DNA from 3 places in the Pyramidobacter sp. YE332 genome. Region 3 is predicted to be linked to each of the others. Evidence: riboswitches for the same ligand, from Rfam matches in the RefSeq annotation. Region 3 holds a riboswitch; each other region holds the start of a gene.
The links. Region 3 has a riboswitch for cobalamin ahead of RAH42_RS00600 (ABC transporter substrate-binding protein). Riboswitches for the same ligand answer to the same signal wherever they lie in the genome.
Positions count from the first base shown of each region.

Region 1 (9,613 bases), 260 kb from region 3:
GCTGACCTACATGGGATTCAACACGCAGACGCCGCCCTTCGACGACCCGCGGGTCCGCCGCGCCATCGCTCTCGCCATCGACCGCGAAGCCGCTCTGAACGTCGTTTACCACGGGCTCGGCGTCGTGCCGTCTAGCGTGCTGCTGCCGATCCACAACTATTTCCCCGCGCCGGTCCCGCCGGAATACGACCCCGACAAGGCGCGGAAACTCCTCGAAGAAGCGGGCGCGGCCGATTTGTCGTTTACGCTTTACACGAACGAAAGCAAGCAGCGCCGCAACTACGCCGAAATCATCCCGTCCATGCTCGCCGACGTCGGCGTGACCGTGCAGATCAACGTGCTCGAGTGGGGCAGTTTTCTCGAACAGCTGAAAAACGGCAATCTCCCCGTCTTCATGATCGGCTGGGGATCCAGCGTCAATCCCGATCCCGACGCCTACATCAAGACCGCCATGCACTCGCGCTTCGCTGGCTCGACCAACAGAGTTTGTCTGAAGGACAAGGAAGTGGACGAGCTTCTCGAAAAGGGAGCCGTGACCGAGGACGGCCCCGAACGCGCCGAAATCTACGCGCGCCTCTGCGAGCGTATCGACGAGCTGAACCCCTGGTGTTGTCTGGCCATCGCCGACACGCTCTACGGCGCCAATAAAAACCTTAGAGGCGCCAACGGCTTTTACCACGGCACGCTGAACCCGCTGAACACCGTCTTTTACGAGTAACCGCGACCTCGCGGCGCGCGCAAAAACGAACACGATCGTTTCGCCGACGGGCCTGTCCCACGAAAAAAACGCTGATCACTTCGATCAGCGTTTTTTTCATGTAAAATGTTTGGCAGAGAGCTGTGACCGATTGCTCAGGAGGGAAGGCCGGAAAACGCGCTGAAAAACACGGCGGGATGGCGCAAGAGGGGAAGGTCCGCGCTGTTCCCGCAAAAGACCGCGAAGCTTCAATGTGCCGGCGGATATAAAACGGCGCCCGCGCCGTCAAAAAGCTGTAGGGGAGGGAGAAAAAATGAATCTGGAGAGAGACAATATCGTCAGGTTGATATTTTATTACTCTGTGCCGGCGACAGTAGGCATGCTTGTCAATGCCGTCTATAACCTAGCGGACAGAATATTCGTAAGCTACGCCGTCGGCGCGGAGGCTTTTTCGAGCATGAGCGTCGCTAGCGCGGTCTTTTTGGTGCTTCAGGCTTTCGGCGTATGGATTGGCATCGGCGCGGCCTCTCTCATCGCGATCAAAATGGGAGAAAGACAGCAGCAGCGGGTCGAGGAACTGATCGGCGGCGCGCTGGTCGCCCTGGCGGCGACCTCGGCCATCGTCTTCTTGGGCGTATCCGCATTTCTTGACGAAGTGCTGTATTTTTTCGGCGCCAGCGGCAGCACCATCCCCTACGGCAGAGAGTATCTGACGGTGATCGCGCGGGGCCTGCCGCTGATGATCACAGGCACGGGACTGTATCACATAAACAGGGTGATCGGCTTTCCGGGGAAAGCGATGCTGTGCACGGCCGCCAGCGCGCTGCTCAACGTTTTCCTTGACTTCATTTTTCTCTTTCCTTTCGGCATGGGGATCGGCGGCGCGGCGCTGGCCACGGTGATCTCGCAGTTCGTGCTGCTGCTGTGCATGCTCCGGCTCCTGTCGAAAAAGGCGAAGTCGTGCCGCGTCGATCCGAAAGGTCTGAGACTGAAGTGTCGCGACGTGCTGGACATATACATCGCGGGACTCTCCACGTTTTTCACTCAGGTCGTCTCCTCGCTGATCGCCGCGGCTGCGAACAATCAACTGCTGCGCTACGAAAACTATTTTGCCGTCGGCGCTTACGGCGCCATAAACATCACGTATTCCATCGTTTTGATGCCCGTCTTCGGGATCGGACAGGGCAGTCAGCCGATCATCGGCTACAATTACGGAGCAAGAGCCTACGCGAGGGCCAGAGAAACTCTTTATAAGTCGATGTTCCTCGCCTTCGTCATCGGCATCGGCGGCTGGCTGCTCTTTCATCTTCGGGCCGCGGCAATAATGTCGGTCATCACCAACGGGGACGGACGGATCATGCCTTACGCCGCGGACGGTCTGGAAAAACTGACGCTGCTGTTTCCTCTCGCCACTGTCCAGGCGGTCGGGCAGGTGTATTTTCAGTCGATCGGAAAGCCGAAGAGGACTCTGCTGCTCAGCGTGCTTCGCCAAACCGTCTTCTTGATCCCGATGCTTTACATCCTGCCGAAGTTCTGTGGAACAGACGGCGTTTGGTACGCCATCCCCGTCGCGGAGTTCCTTTCTTTGCTCTGCACGGGCTCTTTTATCGCCGTGGAAAACTATCGGATGAAGAAATACTTGGGCTAGCAAGGCGCTCAGCCGACTTTCGGCACGATGCGGTCGTTCAGGCGCAGGGCCCAGACGGCGCCGTTTTCGTTGAAGCAGGGGCGCAGCTCCGACACGGCGAAGCCGCTGCGCAGCAGGGCCATGCGGCCGCGCACCATGCGTACGCTCATCGGTTTGCCGTCGTTGAGGACGGAAATGCCGCGGCCGTCCTTTTCGATGGTGACTTTCGCGCCTTCGCCGGAGCGGTAATGCCCGCAGGCCGCTTCGATAACTTCCGGTTCCCAGGGACAGTCGGTCCAGAGGTCTTCCGGCGGCGGCTCCCAGCCGGCGGCGATCCTGAGCAGCGCGTCGGCAATCAGGGAGACGGGGACGTTCTGCGTGTTGCACAGCACGATCACACCCCGGTCGAGTTCCGGCGACCAGGCGATGTGCGAGGAAACGCCGGGCAGGCTGCCGCCGTGGCGGTACACCGTGAGGTCGCGCATGAAGCCGACGCTCAGCCCGTAGCCGTAGAACTGATGATGCTTCGCCGCCACGCGGGGGCTTACCATGTCGCGGACGCTCCGTTCCGCGACGATCGCGCCCGCTTCGCCGCGGCCGCCGTTGAGGTACATGCGCAGATATTTTTTCAGGTCGGCCAGCGTGGATTTCATCGCGCCGCCGCCGTTGAGGACGAAGGCGCTGCGGTAAAAGTCGCGGTCGCCTTCGCTCACGCCGAGATCGTCGCTGTACAGCAGCGACGTGTCGGCGTCTTCGGAGGGACGCAGGAACTCGCAGGTGCTCCGGCCCATGCCGAGCGGCCCGAGGATGCGGCGTTCCACGTAGCGGGCGTACGATCCTTCGCCGCCGCAGCGGCGGACGATGTCGCTGAGGATGCCGTAGCCGTCGTTGCAGTAGCTCATGTATTCGCCGGGGCGTCCCAGCCGCGGCGCCGGCGCGTCCAGACCGCGCGCGACCTGTTCGACCGCCGCCTGGGCGACGCGGTCGTCGTAAGCCGTTTCCTGCGAGCGCGGATCGACGCCCAGTTTTTTCAGGAGGTCGGGCAGCAGCGCTCGCGGCATGGGGAAATAGCCGCCGCTGTGGCTGAGGAAGTGCGCCACGCTCACGGGCGCTTGCCCGCCGTTTTTGAATTCCGGGCAGTAGGCGGACGCCGGCACCTGCAGATCGACGAGCCCTTGCTCCGCCAGCTGCATCAGCGCCAGCGCGGTGAAAGACTTGGTCACCGAGGCCAGGCCGAAGATCGTGTTCTCGCCGACGGGCAGGCGGCGCGCCGCGTCGCGGAAGCCGAAAAATCTCTGATAGGCCGTACCGCTCCGATCGACGACGGCGACGGCAAGGCCGCGGGCGCGATGAGCCGTTATGATTTGTTCCGCATAGTCGCAGAAAGCGGACTCTTTCGTCCGAAAAGGATCTGTCATCGATGATTCTCCTTGAGAGCGTAAATTTTGAGGCGTGAAAACGGCCTTATTATAAACGAAGCGGGGCAAAACAGACGGCCAAGAGTCCCGTTCAGCCCGCCTTTGGGCGGCGGCTCGCGTGCCGGATAAAAAATACGCTGCGGAAGGGGGACAAAGCGACCCTTTCGCAGCGTATTTTTGTCGCCGTACGGTCAATGGCCGGCGGCGCTTTTTTCGCCGATGGAGGCGGCGATTTTGTTGGCTTCGGCGTCTTTGCCGAAGACGTAGACCATGAGGATGCGGCCGCGGCTTTCCAGCACGCGGACGTTGACCGGCTCGCCGTTCTGGACGAAATCCAGGCGCAGCGAGCCTTTTTTGTCGCGGCGGATGTCGTTCTTTTTCACGCCCACCGCGTCGGCCAGATTTTCGGCCACGCTCTTGACGGTGCCGCTCCGGGTGGTGGCGGCCTGGTCGACGATGACGGCGGCGCTCTCGTTCTGGTTGTAGATCAGGACCTGTTCGCCCTGTCTGAAGGACCAGCCCTCGGGGATCTCGACCGACAGATCGTAAAAATTGACGCTCATCGCCGCCAGAGGACGCGCGGCTGACAAGAAGAACAGCATCGTCAGCAGGACAACGTTCGACGCCAATATTTTTTTCATGCAAGACAGACCTCCTTTGCCGCCGGAGGCTTACGGACGCCTCCGGGAACCACGCCCTGATTCTAGCAGACGAAAAATGCCCGCACATGAGAGAAAACAACAATTCTTTGGACAGCCATGGCCGCCGCCGTTCGTTTTCTCTCTCGCGTCTTTTCGGCGGCGCGAAATACAACACTGAAACTTGAACCGTCTTTTTCCTTCCGAACGTTTCTTTTTGCCCTTTTGAGGTGGATTCGAGGGAATTTTTATTGTAGAATGAGAAGTCATGATATGCAGTTTCAGCCCGGGGAATTTGGTGAAAGACCAAAGCGGCCCCGCCACTGTGAGCGCGCTGCGCGCGAGTCAGGATACCGGCCTGAAACGGGGGGAACAGAGAGCGAATCTTGCGCGGGCGGGATTTCGCCGCGCAAGCGCGTTCTCTTCGCTGAATTTTTTCCGACAGCGGGGAAACGGGCAAAATTTTCAGCGTCAGGGAGGATTTGATTCATCATGGAAAAAGACCAGCAGAAATCTGCGCCGATCACTCCTGTCACCTTTGACGAGTTCAAAGTCCCCACGTACGAGGAGTGGAAGCAGGCCGCCGCAGTGGCTCTGAAGGGGGCGCCCTTCGACAAAAAAATGTTCACGAAGACGTTCGAGGGCATCACACTTCAGCCCATCTACACGGCCGCGGACGTGGAGAATCTGAAAGACTGCCATGCCTTTCCCGGAGCGCAGGACTTTTTGAGAGGCGTCAAGAGCGCGCCGCAGCACGATCGTCTCTGGGAGATCGCCCAGGGCGTCGATGCGCGCTGCCCGCGCCAAGCCGGCGAACTGGCCGCCGAGGAACTGAAAAGGGGCGCCACGGCCATCCACCCGGTGCTCGATTACTCCAGCACGCACGGTATGGACGTTCCCGCCCGCGAGCGTCGCGGCGTCAGCATCTGCGCGCTGGAACATCTGGAAAAGTTTTTCGCCGCCGCCGATCCGAGCGCGCACGAGCTGCACATCGCCGCCGGCGCGTCGGCCCTGCCGATGCTGGGTATGATCGCCGCCTGGTGCGAAAAGCACGGCGTCGCGCTTTCCAGCCTGAAAGGCTGCGTCGGCGCCGACCCCGTCGGCTCGTTGGCCCGCGACGGCTCGCTGAGCCGCTCGCTCGACAGCTTGTACGATGAGATGGCGCAGACGCTGCTCTGGGCCGAGAACCATCAGTGCGCGCTGCGCACGATCCTGATCCGCGGCAGCATTTACGCCAACGCCGGAGCGTCCGCCGTCCAGGAGACGGCCTGCGCGCTCGCCGACGCCGTCGCCGTGATCCGCGCCATGTCGGAGCGCGGCATTGCCCCCGACGCGACCGCCCACCATCTTCGCTTCGAAGTCGGGCTCGGCGCCAACTTCTTCATGGAGATCGCCCGCCTGCGCGCCCTGCGCGTGCTCTGGGCGCACGTGGCGCGCGCCTTCGGCTGCGAGGGCGAGAGCGCCAAGGTCAACGTGTTCGCCGAGACCTCGCCGTTCACCGCGACGGTCTACGATCCCTACGTCAACATCCTGCGCACGTCCACGCAGGCCTTTTCGGCCGCCGTGGCCGGCGTCGACGCCATGAACGTCAACTGTTTCGACTGGGCCGTCCGTCCCGCCACCGAGCAGGCGCGGCGCATCGCCCGCAACCAGCAGATCATGATGCAGACCGAGTTCAACTTCGACGCCGCCGTCGACCCCGCCGGCGGTTCCTGGTACGTGGAGACACTGACCCGCCAGGTCGAAGACCGCGTCTGGGAACTGTTCCAGAAAATCGAATCCGAAGGCGGAATCGTCAAGGCGCTGCAGTCCGGCCTGATCCAGAACGAGATCGGCGCCGTGCTCGCCGACCGCTTCAAGAAGCTCGCCACCCGCGCCGAACGCGCCGTCGGCAACAACATGTACGCCAACATGGCGGAAACGCCGCTCGACGTGCCCGCAAGCGACCTAGCCGAGTTCAAGGCCGCCCGCGAGGCCAAAGTGGCGGAGATCAAAGAACGCCGCTGCCCCGACTGCCTCGCCAAGGCGCTGAAAGACGTGGCCGAAAGCGCCAAATGCGGCAAGGGCGGCCAGGTCGTCCACGCCGCCGAGGCGTTCGCGGCCGAGGCGCTGCTGTCCGATCTGTGGAAAACTCTCGACGCCGCCGGCGCCTGCGAACTCAAAGTCGCGCCGCTTGAGCCGCACCGCTGGACCGAACAGTACGAAGCGCTGAGGAAGCGCACCGAAGACTACGCCGCCACAACCGGCGGCAACGTCAAAGTTTTCCTCGCCAACATGGGCCCCATCCCGCAGCACAAGCCGCGCGCCGATTTCAGCACGGGCTTCTTCGAGGTGGCTCGCTTCGAGGTGCTGAAGAACGACGGTTTCGAGACCGTGGAGCTGGCCGCCGAGGCCGCCGCGAAAAGCGGTGCCGACGCCGCCGTGATCTGTTCGACCGACGACACCTATCCCGAACTCGTGCCGCCGCTGGCCAAGCTGATCAAGGAGAAGCGCCCCGACATGACCGTGTTCCTCGCCGGCGCGCCCGCGCCCGAGTTCAAACAGAGCTATCTCGATGCCGGCGTCGACGATTTCATCCACGTGAAAGCCAACTGCCTCCAGGTCCTCACCGCCATGCAGAAGAAAAAGGGGATGTGCTAGAACCATGTATCAGAATCCTGATTTCACCAAGATCGCCTTCAAGGAAGAAAGCCGCGCCGAATCGCGTCAGGACTGGGAAGCGCGCGTCCTCAGGGAGACGGGCCGTTCCGTCTCCGAACTGTGCACGCGCACCATGGAGCAGATCGACGTCAAGCCGCTCTATACCGCCGACGACTACGCCGGCATGAACCATCTCGGTTCCATGGCCGGCATCCCGCCGTTCCTGCGCGGGCCGTATCCCACCATGTACGTCGCCCGTCCCTGGACGGTGCGCCAATACGCCGGTTTCTCCACGGCCGAGGAGTCGAACGCGTTCTACCGCCGCAACCTCGCCGCCGGCCAGAAGGGGCTCTCCATCGCCTTCGACCTGGCCACGCACCGCGGCTACGATTCCGACCACCCGCGCGTCGTCGGCGATGTCGGCAAAGCCGGCGTGGCCGTCGACTCGATCCTCGACATGGAGATTCTCTTCTCCGGCATCCCGCTGGGGCAGATGTCCGTCTCCATGACCATGAACGGCGCCGTGCTGCCCGTCATGGCCTTCTACATCGTCGCCGCGCAGGAACAGGGCGTCGACATGAAAGTCCTGAGCGGCACGATCCAGAACGACATCCTCAAGGAGTTCATGGTGCGCAACACCTACATCTACCCCCCCGCGGCCTCCATGCGCATCATCGGCGACATCTTCGCCTTCACCTCGCGCAACATGCCCAAGTTCAACTGCATCTCCATTTCCGGCTATCACATGCAGGAAGCCGGCGCCACCGCCGACATCGAACTGGGCTACACGCTGGCCGACGGCCTCGAGTACATCCGCACCGGCATGAAGGCCGGACTGGGCATCGACGATTTCGCGCCGCGTCTTTCCTTCTTCTGGGCCATCGGCAAGAACTACTTCATGGAAGTGGCCAAGATGCGCGCCGCGCGCATGCTCTGGGGCAAGATCGTCAAACAGTTCGACCCCAAGAACACCAAGTCCATGGCGCTGCGCACGCACTCGCAGACTTCGGGCTGGAGCCTGACCGCCCAGGATCCCTTCAACAACGTCACGCGCACCTGCGTCGAGGCCATGGCCGCCGCGCTTGGACACACCCAGTCGCTGCACACCAACGCCCTCGACGAAGCCATCGCCCTGCCCACGGATTTTTCCGCCCGCATCGCGCGCAACACGCAGCTCTACATCCAGGACGAGACAAAGGTCTGCAAGGTCATCGACCCGTGGGGCGGCTCCTACTACGTGGAAGCCCTCACCGACGAGCTGATCCGCCGCGCCTGGGCGCACATTCAGGAAGTCGAAAGCCTCGGCGGCATGGCCAAGGCCATTGACACCGGCCTCCCCAAGATGCGCATCGAAGAGGCCGCGGCCCGCCGCCAGGCCCACATCGACTCCGGCAACGAAAAGATCGTCGGCATCAATTACTTCCCGCTCGAGAAGGAAGACCCGCTCGACATTCTCGACGTCGACAACACCGCCGTGCGCCAGGCGCAGATCGCGCGCCTCGAAAAGCTGCGCGCCGGCCGCGATCCCGAAAAAGTGCGGCAGTGCCTCGACACCATCACCCACGCCATGGAAAGCGGCGAGGGCAACCTGCTCGAGCTGTCAGTTGAAGCGGCCCGCGCGCGCGCGTCGCTGGGCGAGATTTCCTTTGCCATCGAAAAAGTGTGCGGGAGGCACAAAGCCGTGATCCGTTCGATTTCCGGAGTGTACAGCAGCGAATTCGCCGACGACGAAGTGATCAAGGAAGTCCGCCAGATGACCGACGACTTCGAGAAGCGCGAAGGGCGCCGCCCGCGCATCATGGTCGCCAAGATGGGGCAGGACGGTCACGACCGCGGCGCCAAGGTGGTCGCCACCGCCTACGCGGACATGGGTTTCGACGTCGACGTCGGGCCGCTGTTCCAGACGCCAGCCGAGACCGCTCAGGACGCCGTGGACAACGACGTCCACATCGTCGGCATGAGCTCGCTGGCCGCCGGCCACAAGACGCTGCTGCCGCAGCTCGTCGAAGAGCTGGAAAAGCGCGGCCGCGGCGACATCATGGTCGTCGCCGGCGGCGTCATCCCGGCGCAGGATTACCAATTCCTGTACGACCACGGCGCCGCCTGCATCTTCGGCCCCGGTACGGTCATCCCCGCCGCCGCCCGCGAGATGCTGCAGGTGCTGAACAAGCGTCTTGCCGCCCAGGAGGGAGCCGCGAAGTAGAAGCCTCCTCCCCCGAAAAGGAGAAAAAACCGATGAGCATCGAAAACAACACGTACCAGCCCGACTGGCAGCCGCAAAACGCCGGCAGCGAATTCGCCTGTTTCGTGACGAAGGGCGTGGACGACACCGGCGGTCCCACGGCCGCCAACGTCCAGCCCGTGAGGCGCAATCTCTCCGTCGACGAATACGCGCGGGGCATCCTGAACGGCGACCGCGCGATCCTGTCGCGGGCCATCACGCTGATCGAAAGCAACGCTCCGAAACACTTCGCCACGGCGCAGGAACTGATCCAAAAGCTGCTGCCCCACACGGGCAGATCCATGCGCGTCGGCATCACCGGCGTGCCCGGCGCCGGCAAAAGCACCTTCATCGAAGCGCTCGGCTCGTGGC
Region 1 covers NZ_CP133038.1:372,872-382,484, reverse strand. The annotation lists gene RAH42_RS01805 (ABC transporter substrate-binding protein) at 1-718, shown strand, start outside; gene RAH42_RS01800 (MATE family efflux transporter) at 1,011-2,345, shown strand; gene RAH42_RS01795 (serine hydrolase domain-containing protein) at 2,354-3,742, opposite strand; gene RAH42_RS01790 (hypothetical protein) at 3,934-4,383, opposite strand; cobalamin riboswitch at 4,627-4,757, shown strand; gene RAH42_RS01785 (methylmalonyl-CoA mutase family protein) at 4,873-7,020, shown strand; gene scpA (methylmalonyl-CoA mutase) at 7,025-9,223, shown strand; gene meaB (methylmalonyl Co-A mutase-associated GTPase MeaB) at 9,256-9,613, shown strand, end outside.
Region 1: it holds a riboswitch for cobalamin, as region 3 does, so the genes downstream of both, RAH42_RS01785 (methylmalonyl-CoA mutase family protein) here and RAH42_RS00600 (ABC transporter substrate-binding protein) in region 3, are expected to answer to the same signal.

Region 2 (9,613 bases), 180 kb from region 3:
CGCAGCGAGAAGTCTTCCCCTTCGTAGTTGGGTGTGAAACACACGCCGGGGAAAAAGGCCACGTGCCAACGATCGCGGGCGCGCACGGCGAAGTCCATGGCCGAGACGCCGTCATGCAGGCGGCACCACAGGAACATTCCCCCAGCGGCGTTTCCCACGTCAGCCATCCCGTTGGGATCTGTGCGCTCATCAATCCAGTCAAAAGCTGGTAACGTCGCTTCAGATCGCGGCATAACTCGGCGACGTGAGCGTCGAACTGAGGATGTTCGAGCACGCGCGCGGCGGCGCGGTGGAGCAGGGCGGGATAACACAGCGCCGTGGCCTTGAGCGTCATCACGGCGCGCTCGACCAGCTCGTCCGGCAGCACCAGCCAGCCGATGCGCATTCCCGGCGCGATGGTCTTGGAGAGGCTGCCCATGGAGATCGTGCAGTCGGGCGCCAGCGAATGATAGGAAGGCGGCGGCGCGGCGTCGAAGCTCAGCTCGCGATAGGGATCGTCCTCGACGATGAAGAAGCCGTACCGGCGCGCGATCTCCGCGACGGCGCGGCGGCGTTCGGGCGAGGTGCAGCGCCCCGTGGGGTTCTGAAAGTTGGGGATGACATAAAAGAAGCGCGGCCGGCACTTTTGCGCCAGGCGTTCGAGCTCGTCGGGCAGCGGCCCGCCGGCATCCATGGAGACGCCTGCGAGGCGCGCGCCGGATTTGGTGAAGCAGTCCAGCGTCTCCGGGAACGTGGGCGTTTCGCTCAGCACCGTGTCGCCGGGATCGATAAATAACTGGGCGAGCAGATCGGCGCCGCCGGTGCCGCCGTTGGTGACGACGATCTGTTCCGCCCGGATGCCGGCGCCGCCGTCGAGGCGGTTCTGGCGTTCGGCCAGGGCTTTGCGCAGTTCTTCGTCGCCCTGCGAACCGGGGTAGGCGAGTATCTGCGGCTCCTCGGCGAGCAGCTCGTCGAGGACGGCGCGCAGCAGGGCGCGAGGATAAAGATCCGCCGCGGGCTGTCCTGAGTTGAAGAAGATCATGTCCTTCGCGTCGCGCAGATGAAAGGCGTCCATCATGCAGCGGCGCAGGTTCTGGGCGCGGTGACTGAGTCTGTATTCCATGGTCAGGCCTCCTGACTGGGTTTTTCAAATTTGCGCCATTATAACATTTTCATACCGGCTTGATAAATATCCAGCGGAGAAAACTCGTGGCTCTTCATGCGAACGATCCGTGCTAGAATAAAACAAAAAGGAAGACGAGCGCGGCTTGCGCCGCGCGGGATCTGATGAAAAAGGAGAGATTCTGATGACTTTGAAGAAGATCGGTTTTGTCGGGCTGGGCGTGATGGGGAGAGCGATGGCGGCGAACCTGATGAAAGCCGGTTTCGAGCTGACAGTCTATAATCGCACGAAAGCTTCCGCCGAAACGTTGCTGGCATCCGGCGCGGCATGGGCCGACAGCCCCGCCGCGGTGATGCGCGCGGCCGAGGCGGTGATCACGGTCGTCGGCTATCCGCGCGACGTGGAGCAGGTCTACTTCGGCGAAAAAGGTCTGTTCGCGGGCTTTGCTCTGGGCAAGCTGGTCATCGATATGACCACCTCGTCGCCGCTGCTGGCCGCGAAAATCGGCGCCAAAGCGCGGGAGCTGGGCGGCGAGGCGCTCGACGCGCCCGTTTCCGGCGGCGACGTAGGGGCGCGCGAGGCCAAGCTGACGATCATGGCCGGCGGCCCGGAAGCGGCGTTCAAGCTGGCGGAGCCGCTGTTCGCCGCCATGGGCAAAGAATGGAGGCTTCAGGGCACATGGGGCGCGGGGCAGCATACCAAGATGGCCAACCAGATCGCCATCGCGTCCAACATGATGGGCGTCTGCGAAGCGCTGGCCTACGCGCGCACGGCCGGGCTCGATCCGCAGTCGGTTCTGACCAGCATCTCCGGCGGCGCGGCGGGCAGCTTTTCGATGAGCAACTTGGCGCCGCGCATGCTGAAGGGCGATTTCAAGCCCGGGTTTTACGTCAAGCACTTCATCAAGGACATGGGCATCGCCCTCGACTGCGCGCGGGAGATGAAGCTCGACCTGCCCGGGCTGGAGCTGGCCGACAAACTTTACCGCCGCCTGGCTGACGAAGGCGGCGAAAACGACGGTACCCAGGCGCTGTACAAACTGTATCTTGCTTCGCGTGCCTAGTTCCTTCGCAAACGACCCCCGGCGTCGCGGCAGTGGCACCGGACGGGCCATTGGGACGCTTTCCCTGGACAATGCTGCGGGTAAGCCACGCTTTCTTTGACGCTGGGAATGAGGATTCCGGCGGTGTGCGCTTTCACAAGCCCGCTTTTCCGTTTCTTTGCCGATGCCTCATCGGAGTTGACTCGTTTTTGACTTTCAACCTCCTTCATCTCGATCCGTCTGCCCTTGGAAACACCCCAGATCCGCCCGGTCGACGTTTCACGCACCTCAACCGTCGTTTGGGCCATCCCGAGGCAATCGTCCGCCGCCGGAACGTACCGACGACCTCCGTAGGAGATCATGCCGCCGTGATCCGTCCTGCGAGATTCGCGACGCGCAAAGAGAAAATCCAAATCGACTTTTCCTTCCGGCTTCACATAAACGTCCTCTCCCTCAGCCGGATTGACGGCAAACTTCCGATTGTGCCTGGCGATGAGCTTGGGCAAAACCTCGTTGGCCGCCGTGATATCCGAGACGCCAAGCAGCCTCAGCTCCCCGGCAGCCTGTCCTGCATCGTGTTCCAAAGACGTTCGACACGCCCCTTCGCCTCCGGCGTCAAGGCAAAGATCTGCCCGATCCCAAGATCCTTCAGCCCCCGTCCGAAACAACTTAACGGCTCCTCCTTCCCCGCCTCATTCCCTTCATTTTCTTCATTCCCTTCGATCCGATCCTCATCATCCTGCGCCCGTGCCTTTGGAGAGCGGAAAATCGTATGCCGGTCGCTGTAAATCGCCATCGGCAGCCCATACCCCTCGATCCCCATCCCCAGCGCGGCGACATAGCCCGCCATACATTCGTTCTCAGTGAAACAGGCGCCAGTCACGATCCCCGTCGCATCGTCAATATAAGCGTGCAGCGTCGCACGCCCGTTCCCCCTGCCAAACCATTCAAACGACGTGGCGTCAGTCTGCCACAACATCCCCGCGGCCACCTTCCGCGGTCGAGAACGGTGAAGCTTCGGCCGCCGCCGCGCACTCTTCTTGCTCCTGATCCCCTCGTCCTTCAGAATGCGGACGACACTCGAACGACTGATCCCGATCCCCTCTCGTTCGTTCAGGCATTCCGCAAAGTGAGAGAAGTTGAAATCGTAATAGACCTCCTCATACGCCTTCAGCACCGACTCCCGAACCTCATCTCCGATCCTGCGCCGAGACGTTCTGCCGCGGTTGCCGTGAACAAGCCCCGCCGCCCCTTGAACGACGAACCTCTTTTTGATCCTGATGATTTGCCGTTGACAGAGCCCCAGCTTTTCCGCCGCCTCCCTGTTCGTCATGCGTCCGTCGACAAGCGCTCCGATAATCCTGATACGATCCAGTTCCTTTTGTGACAATGTCATTCGCTCCTGTTTCATGAACGGTATTATCTCAGAGTGACATTTTCTTGGAACAGTTATGGGGGACTTTATCACTGAACAACGACATCTCTTCTTTGTCGTCAATTGATTTTTTCACGAAGTTATATTAAACTCGCTGCATGGAAAGAATTGCGGAAAATGTGTCGCCGTTTCCCTTCCGTTCGGCGGAAACGGCGTAAATGGAATGGGGTGAAAATCCCCGCGCGGCCGGCACTGTAAGCGCGAGGTCACGCCGAAGCGCCGCCGTGGTATGGGCGCCGGGACGAAAGTCCGTCACTGTGGCTTCGCCATGGGAAGACAGGCGTGAACGCGGCAAGACCATCGTCTTCCAGAGCGCGAGTCAGGAGACTTACACATTTTCGAAAGAAGCGTTCGCCGTGCCCAAAGCGAGCGCCGAGTGCGCGTGAAAACGGACGCGCCGGTTTGTGTCCTTGCGGACGCAGCCGGCGTGTTTTTTCGTTTTCACTCTCCGGCCAAAGCGCCAAGAGCGCGGTTTTCCGCGCAAGCATACTTTGGAGGCAGACATGAAAAAGAGTTTTCTTGCGGCGTTGGCTCTGGCAGCCGTGCTCTGCGGCACGGCCATGGCGAAGGACGAGATCGTGATCTCTACGGGCGTCAACATGGTGGCGGGCAAATTCGATCCCATTCTCGGGCACGGCGTATGGGGGCCCGATATTTTTCACTGCCACCTGCTGAAGTCGGGAAAGGACAACGTGCTCGAAAAAGATCTGGCGATACGCGAGAAAATCAGCGGCGACGGTCTCAGCTACACGTATGAGATCCGCCGCGACGCAAAGTTCGCCGACGGCACGCCGCTGACCGCCCAAGACATCGTCTTCACCTACGAGAAGACCAAGGCCAGCGCTTCGGCCGCCGACCTGACGGTCATGGAGAGCGTGAAGGCCCTCGACGATTTCACGGTAGAATTCACGTTGAGCGAGCCTTCGTCGCTGTTCCCTTACGCTCTGAGCTTTGTGGGCATCGTGCCGGCGCACGCTTATCACGAAGCGTACGGCGACCGGCCGGTGTGTTCGGGAGCCTGGCGCGTCGTCGATTTCCAGAAAGATCAGCAGTTGATTCTCGAACCGAACCCCTATTATTACGGCACAAAATCGCCGTTCCGGCGTGTCACGATTCTCAAGATCGACGAAGACGCGGCGTTGGCCGCCGCTCAATCGGGGCAGCTGGATCTCGTCCTCGTCAATTCCGAGTACGCGCACTCGGCGGTGGAAGGGATGGAGCTGCTGAGCCTCGACGTCCTGGGGACGTTGGCGGTGAACCTGCCGGTCATTCCGGAGGGAACGGCCCCCGACGGAAGCAAGACGGGCAACAACGTGACGTGCGACCCCGCGATCCGCAAGGCGCTGGATATCGGCATCAACCGCCGGCAGCTGGTGGAACGCGCTCTGAACGGCATGGGCACGCCGGCCTGCTCGATTGGCAGCGACACGCTTCCTTGGGCGGCTCATATCGATTTTGAGGACAATCGCGTCGAAGAAGCCAAAAAGCTCCTCGAAGACGCCGGCTGGAAAGATACCGACGGAGACGGCATCCGCGAGAAAAACGGCGTCAAGGCCGAGTTCACCGTCACCGGCCGCAGCAACGATCTGGATCGCTACAATACGGTGGTGGCGCTGGCTGATAACGCCAAAGCTCTCGGCATCCGCATCATCGCCAGATCGGCGCCCTGGGCGGAATGCCGAAAAGCCCGCGCGGTCCCTACGTGTTGGAGCGTCGGCGCTCCCAGCCCCATGGACTTCAGACTGTATTACCATTCCTCCAACATCAACAAGGCCGTCATCAACAATCCGTCGTCCTACAGCAATCCCGACGTCGACGCGCTCATCGACCAGGCGATGCGCGCCACGGACCAGAACACGGCCAGCGCGTTCTGGAGCAAGGCCGAGGCCCGTGCCGCCGCGGACGTGCCGTTTCTGTACATCAGCCGTCCCCGGAACAATTATCTCGTCCGCAAGGGGCTACGCCTCCCCCCGCTGAATAAGATCCCCGTACGCAATCAGGGACTTTCGGTCGTCGAGAACATGAACGAGTGGTCCTGGGACGACTGAGGCTTTTCATGAAGTTCTGCCGAAAGGCGGAATTCAGCCATGCTTTCGTTTTTTCGACACAGGACAAAGGAAGGAGCTCCCGTTCCCGTGAATAAAAGCCTTCTGAAATATCTGAGCGGCTCGCTGACGCGAATGCTGCTCTTGCTTGCATCCGCTTCGATGCTCAGTTTCTTTCTGGTCACCGCCTCGCCGATGAACGCCGTCGACGCCTTTCTGGGCGAGATCAACGTCTCCGACGAACAGCGGGCCCACATCGAAGAACAATGGGATTTGGACAAGCCGCCGCTCCAGCGCTATGTGATCTGGGCAAAACGCGCGCTTCACGGCGATTTGGGCAGGTCGGTGTCGCTGCATCAGCCGGTTGCGTCGGTGCTGCGCGAGCGTTTCAAGGCCTCGCTGCTGCTGATGGGCACGGCATGGACGCTCTCCGGCGCGCTGGGGCTCGTTCTTGGCGTCGCCGCCGGCACGTATCGCGACAGCTGGCTCGATAAGATCGTCAGGACGTTCAGCCTCGTGCTGGCGTCGACGCCGACGTTCTGGATCGGTCTGCTGGTGCTGGTGGTCTTCGCCGTCGAGCTGCGCTGGTTCCCGCTGGGACTCTCCATTCCGATCGGGCGCCTCGCCTCGGAGGTCACCTGGGGCGAACGGCTCCATCACCTCGTCCTGCCGGCGCTGACATTGTCCATCACAGGCGTGGCCAACATCGCGCTGCACACGCGGCAGAAGCTGATCGACGTGCTCGAGAGCGAGTACGTCGTCTTCGCCCGCGCCCGCGGCGAGACGCTCGGCCAGATCATCCGCCGCCACGGCCTGCGCAACATCGCCCTGCCGGCGGTGACGCTGCAGTGCGCTTCGGTGAGCGAACTGTTCGGCGGCTCGGTGCTGGCGGAGAAAGTTTTCTCCTATCCAGGGCTTGGCGCCACCGCCGTCGAGGCGGGGCTTCACGCCGACGCGCCGCTGCTGATGGGAATCGCGTTGTTCAGCGTCCTTTTCGTGTTCGCCGGCAACCTCGCGGCCAACCTCATTTACGGCTTCGTCGACCCGCAGATCCGCGAGGGAGGGCGCTCCAGTGTCTGAGCTTGCCTGCGCAAAACCGGCGAGGGCCTGGCTGAATCGCCGCCGCAAAACGCTGCTGATGATCGGCACGGGAACGCTGATCCTGTCGGGCGTATTCGTCTGGGGGCTGCTGCTGCCGCCGGAAAGTTTCGAGGCAAACTATTCGGCCCGCCGCCTGGCGCCGTCGCTGGCGCATCTGTTCGGCACGGACAATCTCGGGCGAGACATGTTCTACCGCACGGTCGCGGGGCTGTCGCTGAGCATCCGTATCGGCCTGCTGTCGGCGGCGATCAGTTCGGTGATCGCACTGGTCCTCGGCAGTCTGTCGGCGATCTTCGGCGGCACGGTGGACGCCGTGGTCAACTATCTCGTCGATCTGTGCATGGGCGTGCCGCACCTGATCCTGCTCATTCTGATTTCCATCGCCATGGGCGGCGGCGCGGCCGGCGTCATCACGGGCGTGGCGGTGACGCACTGGCCCAACCTGACGCGACTGATTCGCGCCGAGGTCATGCAGATCCGTTCGGCCCAGTACGTGCAGGTGGCCCGCAGGCTGGGCAAAGGGCCGCTGCACATCGCCGTACGGCACATCGTCCCGCACGTCTTCCCGCAGTACGTGGTGGGTCTGATCCTGCTGTTTCCGCACGCGATCCTGCACGAAGCGGGCATCACCTTCCTCGGCTACGGTCTGCCGCTGGACACGCCGGCCATGGGCGTGATCCTCTCGGAATCGATGAAGTATCTGGCGGCGGGGATGTGGTGGCCGGCGTTCTTCCCCGGAGTCGCGCTGCTGCTGGTGACGCAGCTTTTCGACGGCGTCGGCGACTATCTGCGGGTACTGATCGACCCGCACAGCGCCCGCGAATAGGAGGCCCTCATGAACGAAGACAAGCACATCCTGCTTGACGTGCGCCACCTGTCGGTCGGTTTCGAGAGCTACGACGCGCGGCTGGAGAAAGTGACGTTCCAGGCCATCGCCGATCTGAGCGTGACGCTGAGCGCGGGCGAGATTCTCGCCGTGGTCGGTTCCAGCGGTTCCGGCAAAAGCCTGCTGGCGCACGCGGTGATGGGCATTCTGCCCGGCAACGCGCGCACCGGCGGCGAGATGTTCTACCGCGGCGAAGCGATGACGGCGGAAACGAAAGCGCGGCTGCGCGGGCGCGAGATCGCCTTCATCCCCCAGTCGGTGGCGTTTCTCGACCCGCTGATGCGCGTCGGTCCCCAAGTCTGCGGCGTCCCGGGCAGGGGACGGTGTGCGAAGATGCGCGAAGCGTTCGCCCATTTCGGTCTGAAGCCGGGCGTGGAAAAACTCTATCCATTCCAGCTTTCGGGCGGCATGGCGCGGCGCGTGCTGCTCTCCACGGCCTACGTGGCCGACGCCGAACTGATCATCGCCGACGAGCCGACGCCGGGGCTCGATTTGGAGATCGCGCTGGAGGCGCTCAAAGACTTCCGCGTCATGGCCGATCACGGCAAGGCGGTGCTGCTGATCACGCACGACATCGACCTGGCGCTGCACGTCGCCGACGCGATCTCGATCTTTTACGACGGACGCGTCGTGGAGACGGCGGCCGTCAGCTCTTTCAGCGGCGACGGAGAAGGGCTGAAGCACCCGTACAGCCGCGCGCTGTTCCGGGCGCTGCCGCAGAACGGCTTTCGCCTCGACCGCTGCGCGGCGTGCGGTTCCAGCGGCGCGACCTGGGACGTGGACGAACGGGGAATGAGGTGCGGCTGCCATGCTTGAGGTGAAAAAAATTTCTTTCCGCTACGGCAGCGGTCCGTGGATTTTGAAGGACGTCAGCCTCTCCGTGGCGGAAGGCGAGCGCGTCGCCATTCTCGGCCCCAGCGGCTACGGCAAGAGCACGCTGGCCAAGGTGATGGCCGGCTACGAGCGTCCCGGCAGCGGCGCAGTGCTGTGGAACGGCGCGCCGCTGCCGGCGAGAGGCTACTGCCCCGTGCAGCTCGTCTATCAGCATCCTGAAAAAGCGCTCAACCCGCGCTGGAAGATGGAAAGATCTCTGTACGAAGCGGGGCCGTTGGACGGCGAGGTGCTGAACGAAATGGGCATCCGTTCCATCTGGTACGACCGCTGGCCCGTCGAGCTGTCCGGCGGCGAACTGCAGCGCTTCTGCGTCGCCCGCGTGATGCGCCCCGAGACGCGCCTGCTGATCGCCGACGAGATGACCACCATGCTCGACGCGCTCAATCAGGCGCACATCTGGAACTTCGTGCTGAACTACGCCGAGCGCCATCGCATGGGACTCGTCGCCATCACGCACAATCCTTCGCTGGCCGAGCGCGTGGCCACGCGGATTATCCGCATCCCCGAACTGAACCGCGTGGAAGTGGACCGCCGCGACCTGTAACAGACCGGGCACTGACGGCAAACGGCCGCGCGACGATGGATTTTTTCATCGTCGCGCGGCCGTTTATATTGTTCCACGTGGAACATTTTCGCCTGAATCCTCTCGGCGTCAGGATCGAAGAGTTTCTCGCCCAGGGCAGTTCGACGAGAGCGCACCGCTTTTTCCGCGCCGACATTTTTGTTTTTCCCGGCATGCTATAATTCATCAAGATCTCGAACGGTAAAATCAAACGTTCCCAAAAAGAACTTGGGGGAAGAATCATGAACTACGATGCGATCATCGTCGGCGCGGGGCCGGCGGGGATTTTCGCGGCGCAGGAACTGGCCGGCGCCGGCAAAAGAGTGCTGATCGTCGACAAGGGGCGGCTGATCAGGGAACGAATCTGCCCGATCATGGCGGGGCAAGCCGACCGCTGCGTCAACTGCCCGTCCTGCGCGGTGGTGTCCGGCTGGGGCGGCGCGGGGTCGGCTTCCGACGGCAAGCTGACGATCACGACCGGCTACGGCGGCAACCTCGAAGAGTACGTCGGCACGGCGGAGCTGGAGCGCCTGATGAAAGCCGTGG
Region 2 covers NZ_CP133038.1:2,716,377-2,725,989, reverse strand. The annotation lists gene RAH42_RS12785 (PLP-dependent aminotransferase family protein) at 1-1,102, opposite strand, end outside; gene RAH42_RS12780 (NAD(P)-dependent oxidoreductase) at 1,287-2,165, shown strand; gene RAH42_RS12775 (hypothetical protein) at 2,162-2,728, opposite strand; gene RAH42_RS12770 (ISNCY family transposase) at 2,692-3,555, opposite strand; cobalamin riboswitch at 3,682-3,930, shown strand; gene RAH42_RS12765 (ABC transporter substrate-binding protein) at 4,083-5,627, shown strand; gene RAH42_RS12760 (ABC transporter permease) at 5,715-6,704, shown strand; gene RAH42_RS12755 (ABC transporter permease) at 6,697-7,551, shown strand; gene RAH42_RS12750 (ABC transporter ATP-binding protein) at 7,561-8,427, shown strand; gene RAH42_RS12745 (ATP-binding cassette domain-containing protein) at 8,420-9,049, shown strand; gene RAH42_RS12740 (FAD-binding protein) at 9,310-9,613, shown strand, end outside.
Region 2: it holds a riboswitch for cobalamin, as region 3 does, so the genes downstream of both, RAH42_RS12765 (ABC transporter substrate-binding protein) here and RAH42_RS00600 (ABC transporter substrate-binding protein) in region 3, are expected to answer to the same signal.

Region 3 (9,613 bases):
GATCAGGATCTACGACAAAGACTATGCGATGGAGCCGGGCGCGGTCATCGCCCTACTGCCATGGGAAATTTCCGAAATCGTCGAAGTGAAGGAACCGCTGTGCTATTACCTGCTGATCTATCCGTTCGAGTTTCTGAATTTCATCGTCAAAAACCAGTTCAACATCGAAAACGAGAAATTCGACATGGTCACGCTTCTGTATCGCTACGGCGGCGTGCGCGTCCCGGAGCAGGAGCGTCCGCGCGTCAGGGCCCTCTTCGACGAGATCCGCCGCGAGATCGAACCGGTTTCCATCGCAACGTCCGCCGTCCGCCAGTCGTGGTCCGAGCTGTACCTGACGGCGAAGCTGGTGGAACTGGTCGTCCTCTACCTGCGCTTGGCGCAGGACCAGGAAGAACGTTCCGACGGACAGGCCCGTCTTGAAAAAGAGGAAGAAAGCTGTTCCCCCCACATTTTTCAGTACATGTACCTGAATCTGCACCGCAAGCTGACGCTTCAGGACCTGAGCCGGATCTATTTTGTCAGCGAAGCGTCGCTTTCCCGCTACATCTTCAAGGTGACCGGGCTCGGTTTTTACGAGCTGCTTCAGGAAATGAAGCTGTCGAAGGTCACGTTTCTGCTGCTGCACACGAATATTTCCCTGGCGGAGATCGCCGACATCCTCGATTACTCCGACATATCGCATCTGTCCCGCGTCTTTTCCGACCAGCAAGGGATCGGAGCGCAGCAGTTCCGCCGCTGCTACCGGAACAATCCCGGCGTCTCCATGGTTTTGCCCGCGCCGAAAGCCGGCAAGATCATCGAATACATATATCGGAATTTTGCGAGCGATCTTACCGTTTTGGACGTGGCGGAACAGTTCAATGCCTCTCCCAGGATGGTCAACGAATCCCTGGTCTACATCGTCGAGATGAACTTTACGAATTTCCTGAATTACCTGCGCATCCACGAGGCGGCGAACCTGCTGCTTCGCACCGATCAGTCGGTGACGGATATCGCGTTTCAGGTCGGCTACAATTCACTGCGGAGTTTCAACCGTAACTTCCTGAAATGGCTGAAAGTTACGGCCAGCGAGTTTCGAGAGCGAGTGACGGAACAGAAAGACACGGTGGACATCGGCCACCTGTTTCGTTCGTCCAGAGAGGAGCAATCATGAAGTTTGAAATGCCTGTCTTTGCGTGCCCCGACTTCGCCGACGCGAAGTATCGGGAAGCGGGCGAAGTGAAATGCGCGAAAGTCGAGAAGAAAGGCGTGGCGCCGCGCGGTTTTTATCTGACCACCCATCTGCCAACCTTTTATCGCTGCAACGGAACGTGGCAGCTGCCGGAGCACAATTCGCTGAACTGCGTGGCCGTGCTCAAAGAGGGGAAAATCGCCGTCACGGAGATCCGCGACCTCGAAGTGGGGGACGAGGTCGTTCTGGGGCGCGCGACCGACGGCTCCGAGGGCGTCCTCGTGTACAAGGAAGGCTTCCCCGAAAGCGTTTACGCCACGCCCGGCCGCGCCGTGGAGACCGCCTACACGACCGATTACGAACAGCTGTTCGCGCAGCTCGAATACGAGCGCGACAACGGAGGCTACATCGTTTGGGTGCTGGGGCCGAGCGTCGTCTTCGACTACGACACGCGCGTCGCCCTCAACCACCTGGCCGAGAACGGCTACATCAGCTGCATGATGGGCGGCAACGCCATGGCTACGCACGACCTCGAGGGCGGTTTCCTCGGCACCGCGCTGGGACAGAACATCTACACGCAGGAAAACCAGCCGATGGGGCACTACAACCACCTCGACCTGCTCAACGAAGTGCGCACGGCCGGCTCCACGAAAAAATTCATCAACGAAGGCCACGTCAAAGACGGCATCATCAAGACGCTCGTCTCGATGAACGTGCCCTTGGTCCTCGCCGGCTCGATCCGCGACGACGGCCCGCTGCCCGAAGTGATCGGCGACACCGACAAGGCGCTGACGGAGATGAAAAAGCACCTCGACAAGGCCACGCTGATCATCGGCATCGCCACGATGCTGCACAGCCTTTCCGTCGCCAACATGGCGTCGAGCTATCACGTGCGAAAAGACGGCGCCATCACGCCGGTCTACATGTACACCATCGACATCACCGAGAACGTCACCAACAAGGTAGTCGCGGCCCGCGAGCGCATCGCCGTCGTGCCGATGAACACCAACGTCCAGGACTTCGTCGTCAACTGCGAACGCGCGCTGATCGGCGCCGTCGCCCGGGAGCAGGTGGAGGCGATGGAAGTCCCCGCCGAGGAATTCGTCGTCGTCAAAAACGCGCAGCGTGAGGAGGCGGGCAAATGAATTTCGAAATGCCGAAATATCGCCACCCCGATTTTGAGCAGGAGTTCCTGAAAAACGCGCCCAACTGCCGTCTCGAAACCGTCGAGCGCGACGGGATCAGCCCCCGTCGTTACCACGCCCTGTCGGTCTACCCCGAGTATTTCAAGATCAACGACAAATGGGTACTGGCGACGCAGAGCCGCATGGACACCGTCTGCGTGGCCCGCGACACGCCCGGCCGGGAGCGCGTCGAGATCGTCGAGTTCCGTAACCTGAAAAAAGGCGACAAAGTCGTGATCGGCCGTACCGAAGACGCCAGCGAAGGCATCTACGTGTGGACGCAGGGCTTCCTCGCCGAAACCGCGACCTCCGACACCTTCGCTTTCCGCGAAGGCCGTTCGCGCGAGACCGCCTACTCGCTCGACTACGACACGCTCTACGAAGTGCTGCGGCACGAGCGCGAACACCGCGGCTACGTGACGCTCGTCATCGGTACGGCGCTGGCCCTCGACCAGAACTCGCGTCTTGGCCTGGAGCGCCTGATCCGCAACGGCTACGTGCAGGCCGTCTTCTGCGGTTCCGAAACCGCCGCTTTCGATCTCGAGCGCGGCGTCTTCGACACGTCGTGGGGACAGAAAATCTTCGAACACGAGCAGAACAGCACCTACAACCTCTACGACACCATCAACCTCGCCAACTCCTACGGTTCGCTGGAAGCGCTCGTCGCCTCCGGCAAGGTCAAAGACGGCTTCGTCAAGGCCTGCGTCGAATGCGGCACAGCTCTGGTCATGGCCGGCACCATCCGCGACCGCCTGGCCCTGCCCGGCGCCTGCAACAACGTCTACGCCGCTCAGAACGCCATGCGCGTCCACGCCCGCAAGACCTCGACCATGATCATGATGTCAGCGATCCTTTACACCATCGCCACCGGCAACATGACCCCCTCGTACAACGAGTTCGACGGCGTCGTCCGTCCCGTCTACATGTATACCGTCGACGTGCAGGAATTCGCCGTCAACAAGCTGTCCGACCGCGGCACCGTCACGGCCGTCAGCATGGTCACCAACACGCAGGATTTCGTGCGCAACCTCGACCGCGCGCTGAACAGGCCTCAGGATTGATCCGCGGCGATAAAAACTGCCCCGCCTTTCTCGCTTGCCGAGAAAGGCGGGGCAGTTTTTATCGCCGCGGCGAATGATGAAAGAAATGGCTTTTGTATTCGGTATGGCTCCGTCTAAAAACGGGCGAGACGCTCCGCTTTCGGGACGATGACGATCCAGGCGCCGTCGTGGCACTGGCGCAGCAGCTCGATCATGTCCCGGCGTTCGAGCGAGAGGCAGCCGGCGGTGGTCCAGTGGCGGCGGGATTTGACGTGGACGAAGATGGCCGACCCTCGTCCCGGCACGGTGGGGTCGGAGTTGTAGCCGACGGCCATGGCGTAATCGTACTGATAGTAGTCGGCCAGGTGTTCGCCGTGGATTTTTTTCGCGCTCTCCACCCAGGTGTTGTAGATTTTCGGCTGGTTTACGTCGTCGGCCCAGTAGGAGGAGGGCGTCACTGGGCGCCATTTCATGGCCGTGCCGGGGTTGGGCTTGTTGCCGAAGGCGTGCAGGATCGGGAAGGCGCCGACGGGCGTCTTTTTGTCGCCCTCGCGCTTGTTTTCCGTCAGCCCCAGCTTGCCGTAGCCGCACGGCGCTTCCAGCGTCTTTTGCCAGGCGCCGGCATCGCTTTTCTTCCACAGGGTCAGGGTGCGGTCGACGACGAGGATGATCTCGCCGGTTTTCTGCGCCGTCCGCGTGGCCGCGAGCAGCTCGCGCAGATCGGCGCCCATGGCGGGCGCAGCCAACGCCGCGGCGGCGAAAAGCGCCGGGAAAATTTTTGCAAGAATACGTTTCATAACGAGCGACCTCCCCTTCGGAATGATCCCATTTGGTGAGCCAAGCATAGCACAAAAACGCCGCGCTGTCTGCGCGGGTCCCGCTTCAGTCCCGTCCTGCCTCAGGATTTGACAGGGGGCCTGGAGGCGCTTAAAATATGTGAAAATGGAACGTCGCCGGGCGTCGGAAGCAGGTGAAAATCCTGCGCGGCCCCGCCACTGTAACCCCTGACGAAGCGGTATCACGCTCACTGAAGGCTTTCGGCCTTTGGGAAGGGCGCCGCGGAGGACGATGGGGAGTCAGGATACGCGCCGGGCGACGCGAAGGAAGGCTTTTGCGCGGGCGAAATCTTTTCAGGGCAGCAGATATCACTGTCTCTAAAGGCACGGCCGCGGACCGTGTCTTTTTTTATGCCCGCGTTTTCTATAGAGGCGAGCCGGCGGGGGCCGGGTCACGTTTTTTTGCGCAGGAGGTTCACAGCATGAAAAAGATTCTTCGCAGCTTTTTTGCGGCAGCCGGTTTACTGGCCATAACCGCGGCGTCCTTCGCGGCGGAGACCGTTTATCCCGTAACCGTCGAGAACGGCGACCGCAAGATCGTCTTCGAAAAAGCGCCCGAGCGCGTCGTCACCAACGGCGACAGCAACATCATTGAACTGATGTTCGCCCTCGGCCTCGAAAGCCGCATGGCGGGCTACGCGGGATTCCCCGAGTACGGCGGTCAAGTCTCGCCGGAATACCGGGAGAAGCTCAAGGCGATCCCCGTTGCCGCGCCCGGCTACATCACGCTGGAAGCGCTGCTTGGCACCGATCCCGACTTTTTCCTGTCGGGTTACAACTACGGACTTGACATCCCCGGCAGCACGGCCGGCGGTGCCATCACGCCCGAAGAGCTGGAAAAGCACGGCGTCAAGAGCTACGCCATCACCGAGTCGCTGATCCACGTGATGAAAAAGCCCATCGTCAGCCTCGAGGACACCTACGCCGACCTGACCAAGCTGGGCGTGATCTTCGACGCGCAGGACAAGGCGCGGCAGGTGATCGACGGCATGAAAGCGCGCGCCGCGGCGGTGGAAGCCAAGCTGTCGCAGCTCGACTTGGCCAAGCCCTTGAACGTGTTCATCCATCCCACCTGGAGCGCCCCCGATCAGCCTCCCCGTTCCAACGGCGCTCAGGCCATGCCCAGCGCTCTGGTGACGATGGCGAAGGCGCGCAACATCTTTGCCGACGTCGACGGCAGCTGGATCAAGGTGACGTGGGAAGAGGTCGTCGCGCGCAATCCCGACGTGATCCTGCTGCTGGAAGCCGGTACGACGAACGGCGAGGAACGTAAAAAGCTGCTGCTCGAGAATCCCGCGCTGCAGGGCGTGAACGCCGTGAAGGATGGGCGCGTTTACATCATTCGCATCGAAGACGCCTATCCCGGCCCCCGCGCCATCCGCGGCCTGGAACTGATTTCCAAAGCCTTTTATCCCGAACTGTTCAAGTAGCTGAAAGAAGCTTTTCAGGAGGCCTGCCGTTGCGTCCGTAAGGCGTGCGCGCAGAAGGACGGACGGCGCTCCGTCGTGCGTTGAAAAAATGCAGGCCCTGTTCTCGTGGAACGATCCGCGGAGCAGGGCTTTTTTCGCAGCCTTTCGGGGCCGCGTCGCTTTGTCATCTTATTTGAATCGGAGGTCCTATGATGAGGAAATCGCTTCACGTCATTTTTGCGGCGCTGCTGAGCGCCGTTTTTTTCGCCGCAGCCGCAGGCGCGGCAGAAACGGTTTATCCCGTAACCGTCGAGAACGGCGACCGCAAGATCGTCTTTGAAAAAGCGCCCGAGCGCGTCGTCACCAACGGCGACAGCAATATCATCGAGCTGATGTTCGCGCTTGGTCTTGAAGACCGGCTCGTAGGTTATGCGGGATTCCCCGGCTCGAAACACCAGGTTTCCCCCGAATACCGCGAGAAGCTGGCGAAGATCCCCGTGGCCCAGGAAGGTTACATTGCGCTGGAAACTTTGCTCGGCGCCAATCCCGACTTTTTCCTGTCGGGCTACAACTACGGCCTCGATATCCCCGGCAGCACGGCCGGCAACGCCGTCACGCCCGAAGAGCTGGAAAAGCATGGCGTCAAGAGCTACGCCATCACGGAATCGCTGATCCGCGTGATGGACAAGCCGCCTGTGACGCTGGAAGATACCTATAACGACCTTCGCACCCTGGGCGTGATTTTCAACGTGCAGGATAAGGCCGAGGCGGTGATCGCCGGCATGAAAGCGAGAGTCGCGACCGTAGGGGAAAAACTTGACGGCGTGAGAGAAAGTCCGCGCGTGTTCATCTTCCGCAGCTTCGGAACGCCCAACGAAGACGTGCCTCGCTCCTGCGGCGGACAGGCCATGCCCAGCGCTCTGCTCCGCTTGGCGCATGCCGCCAACGTCTTCGACGACGTGGAAAGCAGCTGGATCAAGGTGACGTGGGAAGAAGTCGTCGCCCGCGATCCCGACGTGATCCTGATCCTCGAATACCGCGCCACGCCGGAAAACGAAAGCAAGGCCATGCTGCTCGACCATCCCGCGCTGCAGGGCGTCAAAGCCGTCCGCGACAAAAAACTGATCTACATGTCGGTGGACGAAGTCTATCCGGGTCCGCGAGCCGTTCGCGGACTGGAACTGATCGCTCGCGGGCTGTATCCCGCGATATTTTAAGTGAACCGGTTCTTTGTCAAACGAGATCTGGCGCCGCTGCTGATCCTCTTGACGATCCTGCTGTTTTTCAGCGTAACTCTGGGAGTATCGATGGGGACGGCGCCGCTGCCGTTCCGGCATGTGTGGGGCATCATCCTCCATCAGATGTTTCCGGACTGGCAATGGTTCGGGGCGGAATGGCCGCGCAACGAAGTCGGTATCGTCTGGATGATCCGTTTCCCGCGCGTGCTGCTCGGCGCTGTCGTCGGCGCGGGCCTTGCCACCGCGGGGGCGGTGATCCAGTCGCTGGTCCGCAATTCGCTGGCCGATCCCTATCTGCTGGGGATTTCTTCGGGCGCATGTGCGGGGGCGGTGTTTGCCATGCTCTTCATGACGCGGGTTTTCGGCATCGCTCTGACCGGCATGTCCGGAGTCTCCGCGCTGGCCTTTGCCGGTGCGGCGTTGGCTTTCGTGCTGGTTTTCGCCATAGCGCGTCAGGGCAGCGGCCTGACGCCGGTGCGGATGGTCCTGTCGGGACTTGCCGTGTCGTACGTGTTTATGGCCGTGACCAATTTCATGGTCTATCTGGAACAGCGCAACGGCGCCGAATCGGCGATGTTCTGGATGCTCGGCGGGCTCGGCGGCGCAAGATGGGATCGTCTGCCGTTGCCTTTTTTCGTGCTGATCGGTTCTCTTGCCCTGTTCATCGCCCAGTCGCGCCCGCTCAACGCCTTGCTGCTGGGCGACGAGAACGCGGCGGCGCTCGGCGTGGACGTGACGAAATTCCGCCGTCTTCTGTTCACCGCCACTTCGGTGCTGACCGGGGTGATCGTAGCGGTCAGCGGTTCGATCGGTTTCGTCGGACTGATCGTTCCGCACGCCGTGCGGCTGCTGGTCGGTTCCGACCATCGCCGCCTCCTGCCGGTGGGGGCGCTCGCGGGAGCGAGCTTTCTGATCTGGACGGATGTGTTCGCGCGCACCGCTCTGGCTCCGCGGGAGCTTCCTCTGGGCATCGTCACGGGCTTTATCGGCGCGCCGTTTTTCATCTGGCTGCTCAAAAGCAGCGGGAGAACCCCGCGATGAAGCTGACAATCGAATCGCTGCGCTGGGGAGTCGGAACCGCGGATATCGTGAGCGGCGCCGACTTGAAAGTGGAACGCGGCGAGTTCGTCGGCGTGATCGGCCCCAACGGCAGCGGCAAATCCAGTTTGCTGCGCTGCGCATACCGCGTCAATAGGCCGCGCTTCGGTTCGATCCTGCTGGACGACGAAGAGGTTTGGGGTCTGCGCGCCCGGGAATTCGCGCGCCGCGCCGCGGCAGTGCCGCAGGAGATGCCGGGACAGTTCGACTTCACCGTGCGCGAGATCGCCGCGATGGGGCGTTATCCGCACAAAAAGGCGTTGCAGCGCGACGACGCGCATGATTTCGAGTTGGTGGAGCGCGCGTTGGAATACGTGGGAATGCGGGAACGGGGCGGACGCAGTTTTGCCTCGCTGTCCGGCGGCGAAAAACAGCGCGCTCTGATTGCCCGTGCCATTGCGCAGGAGACGGACTTTCTGATCCTCGACGAGCCCACCAACCACCTCGACATCTATTATCAGCTCGAGATCATGGACCTGCTGCGCAGTCTCGGCGTCACCTCGCTGGTCGTCATGCACGACCTGAACCTGGCGGCACAGTACTGCGACCGCATTTACGTGATGAAGGACGGTCAGGTCTTCGCCAGCGGTGCTCCGGCCGAGGTGCTCACGCCCGAACTGATCCGCGCCGTTTACCGTGTGGAGGCCAGCGTTGCTCCCAACCCCGAGACGGGACGGCCGCAGATCGTTTTTCTGCACCGCCTGAGCTCCGGCGGCGCTTTCTAAACAGAAAATCCTGTTGCGCAAAAAGCCTGTGATAACGCCGCGTCCGACGATGACTGGATCGTCGGACGTTTTTACGTGCGATGTTCCACGTGGAACATCGTTTGCCGCGTGTCCTTCGTGCGACGCCGCTCTTGCTTTTTGCCGCCGACTCGGCGGATCACCTCGCCCAGCAGCAGGTCGAAAAAATAGCCGACGGCGTACTTGCCGTAGATTTCGAGATAATTGTAGGCGTCGCTCCGCAGCGTCAGCGGGAACGTCAGATCATAGCTTCGCAGACAGTCGGTCGCCCCTTCGCGGGCCAACGCCCCCGGGCAGTAGAGAGCCGTCTTGAAGCCCGCGATTTTGTTCAGCTCGTCTTTGATAGCGGGAATCAGACAGCCGGCGGGTGATACAGTGATCAGGCACAGGTCGCTGCTCAATAGGCGCTCAATGATACTGCGATGAGTACAAATGTCATCTAAAATAAACAACGGTTTATTGAGAGCAATAGATTGGCTCTGGAATTCCTGCAGCACGAAAGAATAGGGACGCACGGCGAAAATGATGATACTGCGCGCGGCCGCCATCGCTTCGGCAAGACAGCGCAGGCGATTCCAATCCATTTTTTGGCCGACGCCCCAGACGTTCCTCAGGATCTCGTCGTAAAGCCGCCGCGGCTCATAGAGTCCGCGGCCGAAGTTGTCAAGCGCGATTTCGTATTGATTTTCTGGGATGTTCATTTTAGCTTTCCGTAGATCTGAGAAGTTATCAAATCCTAAGCTTCGACAGAAACGTTGTACAGTGGAGAATGAAGTATGGCATTGTACTACTAGGTCGCGCGTTTTCATGCGGTCGATCTCGTTGTAGTGGAGCAGCAGATACTGCGCCAGCTCCCAATTGGCTTCGTCGAGATCACTTCTGTGTTCGGCG
Region 3 covers NZ_CP133038.1:115,638-125,250, reverse strand. The annotation lists gene RAH42_RS00620 (AraC family transcriptional regulator) at 1-1,156, shown strand, start outside; gene RAH42_RS00615 (hypothetical protein) at 1,153-2,319, shown strand; gene RAH42_RS00610 (hypothetical protein) at 2,316-3,419, shown strand; gene RAH42_RS00605 (L,D-transpeptidase family protein) at 3,533-4,195, opposite strand; cobalamin riboswitch at 4,300-4,506, shown strand; gene RAH42_RS00600 (ABC transporter substrate-binding protein) at 4,657-5,664, shown strand; gene RAH42_RS00595 (ABC transporter substrate-binding protein) at 5,856-6,860, shown strand; gene RAH42_RS00590 (iron ABC transporter permease) at 6,861-7,922, shown strand; gene RAH42_RS00585 (ABC transporter ATP-binding protein) at 7,919-8,704, shown strand; gene RAH42_RS00580 (MurR/RpiR family transcriptional regulator) at 8,776-9,613, opposite strand, start outside.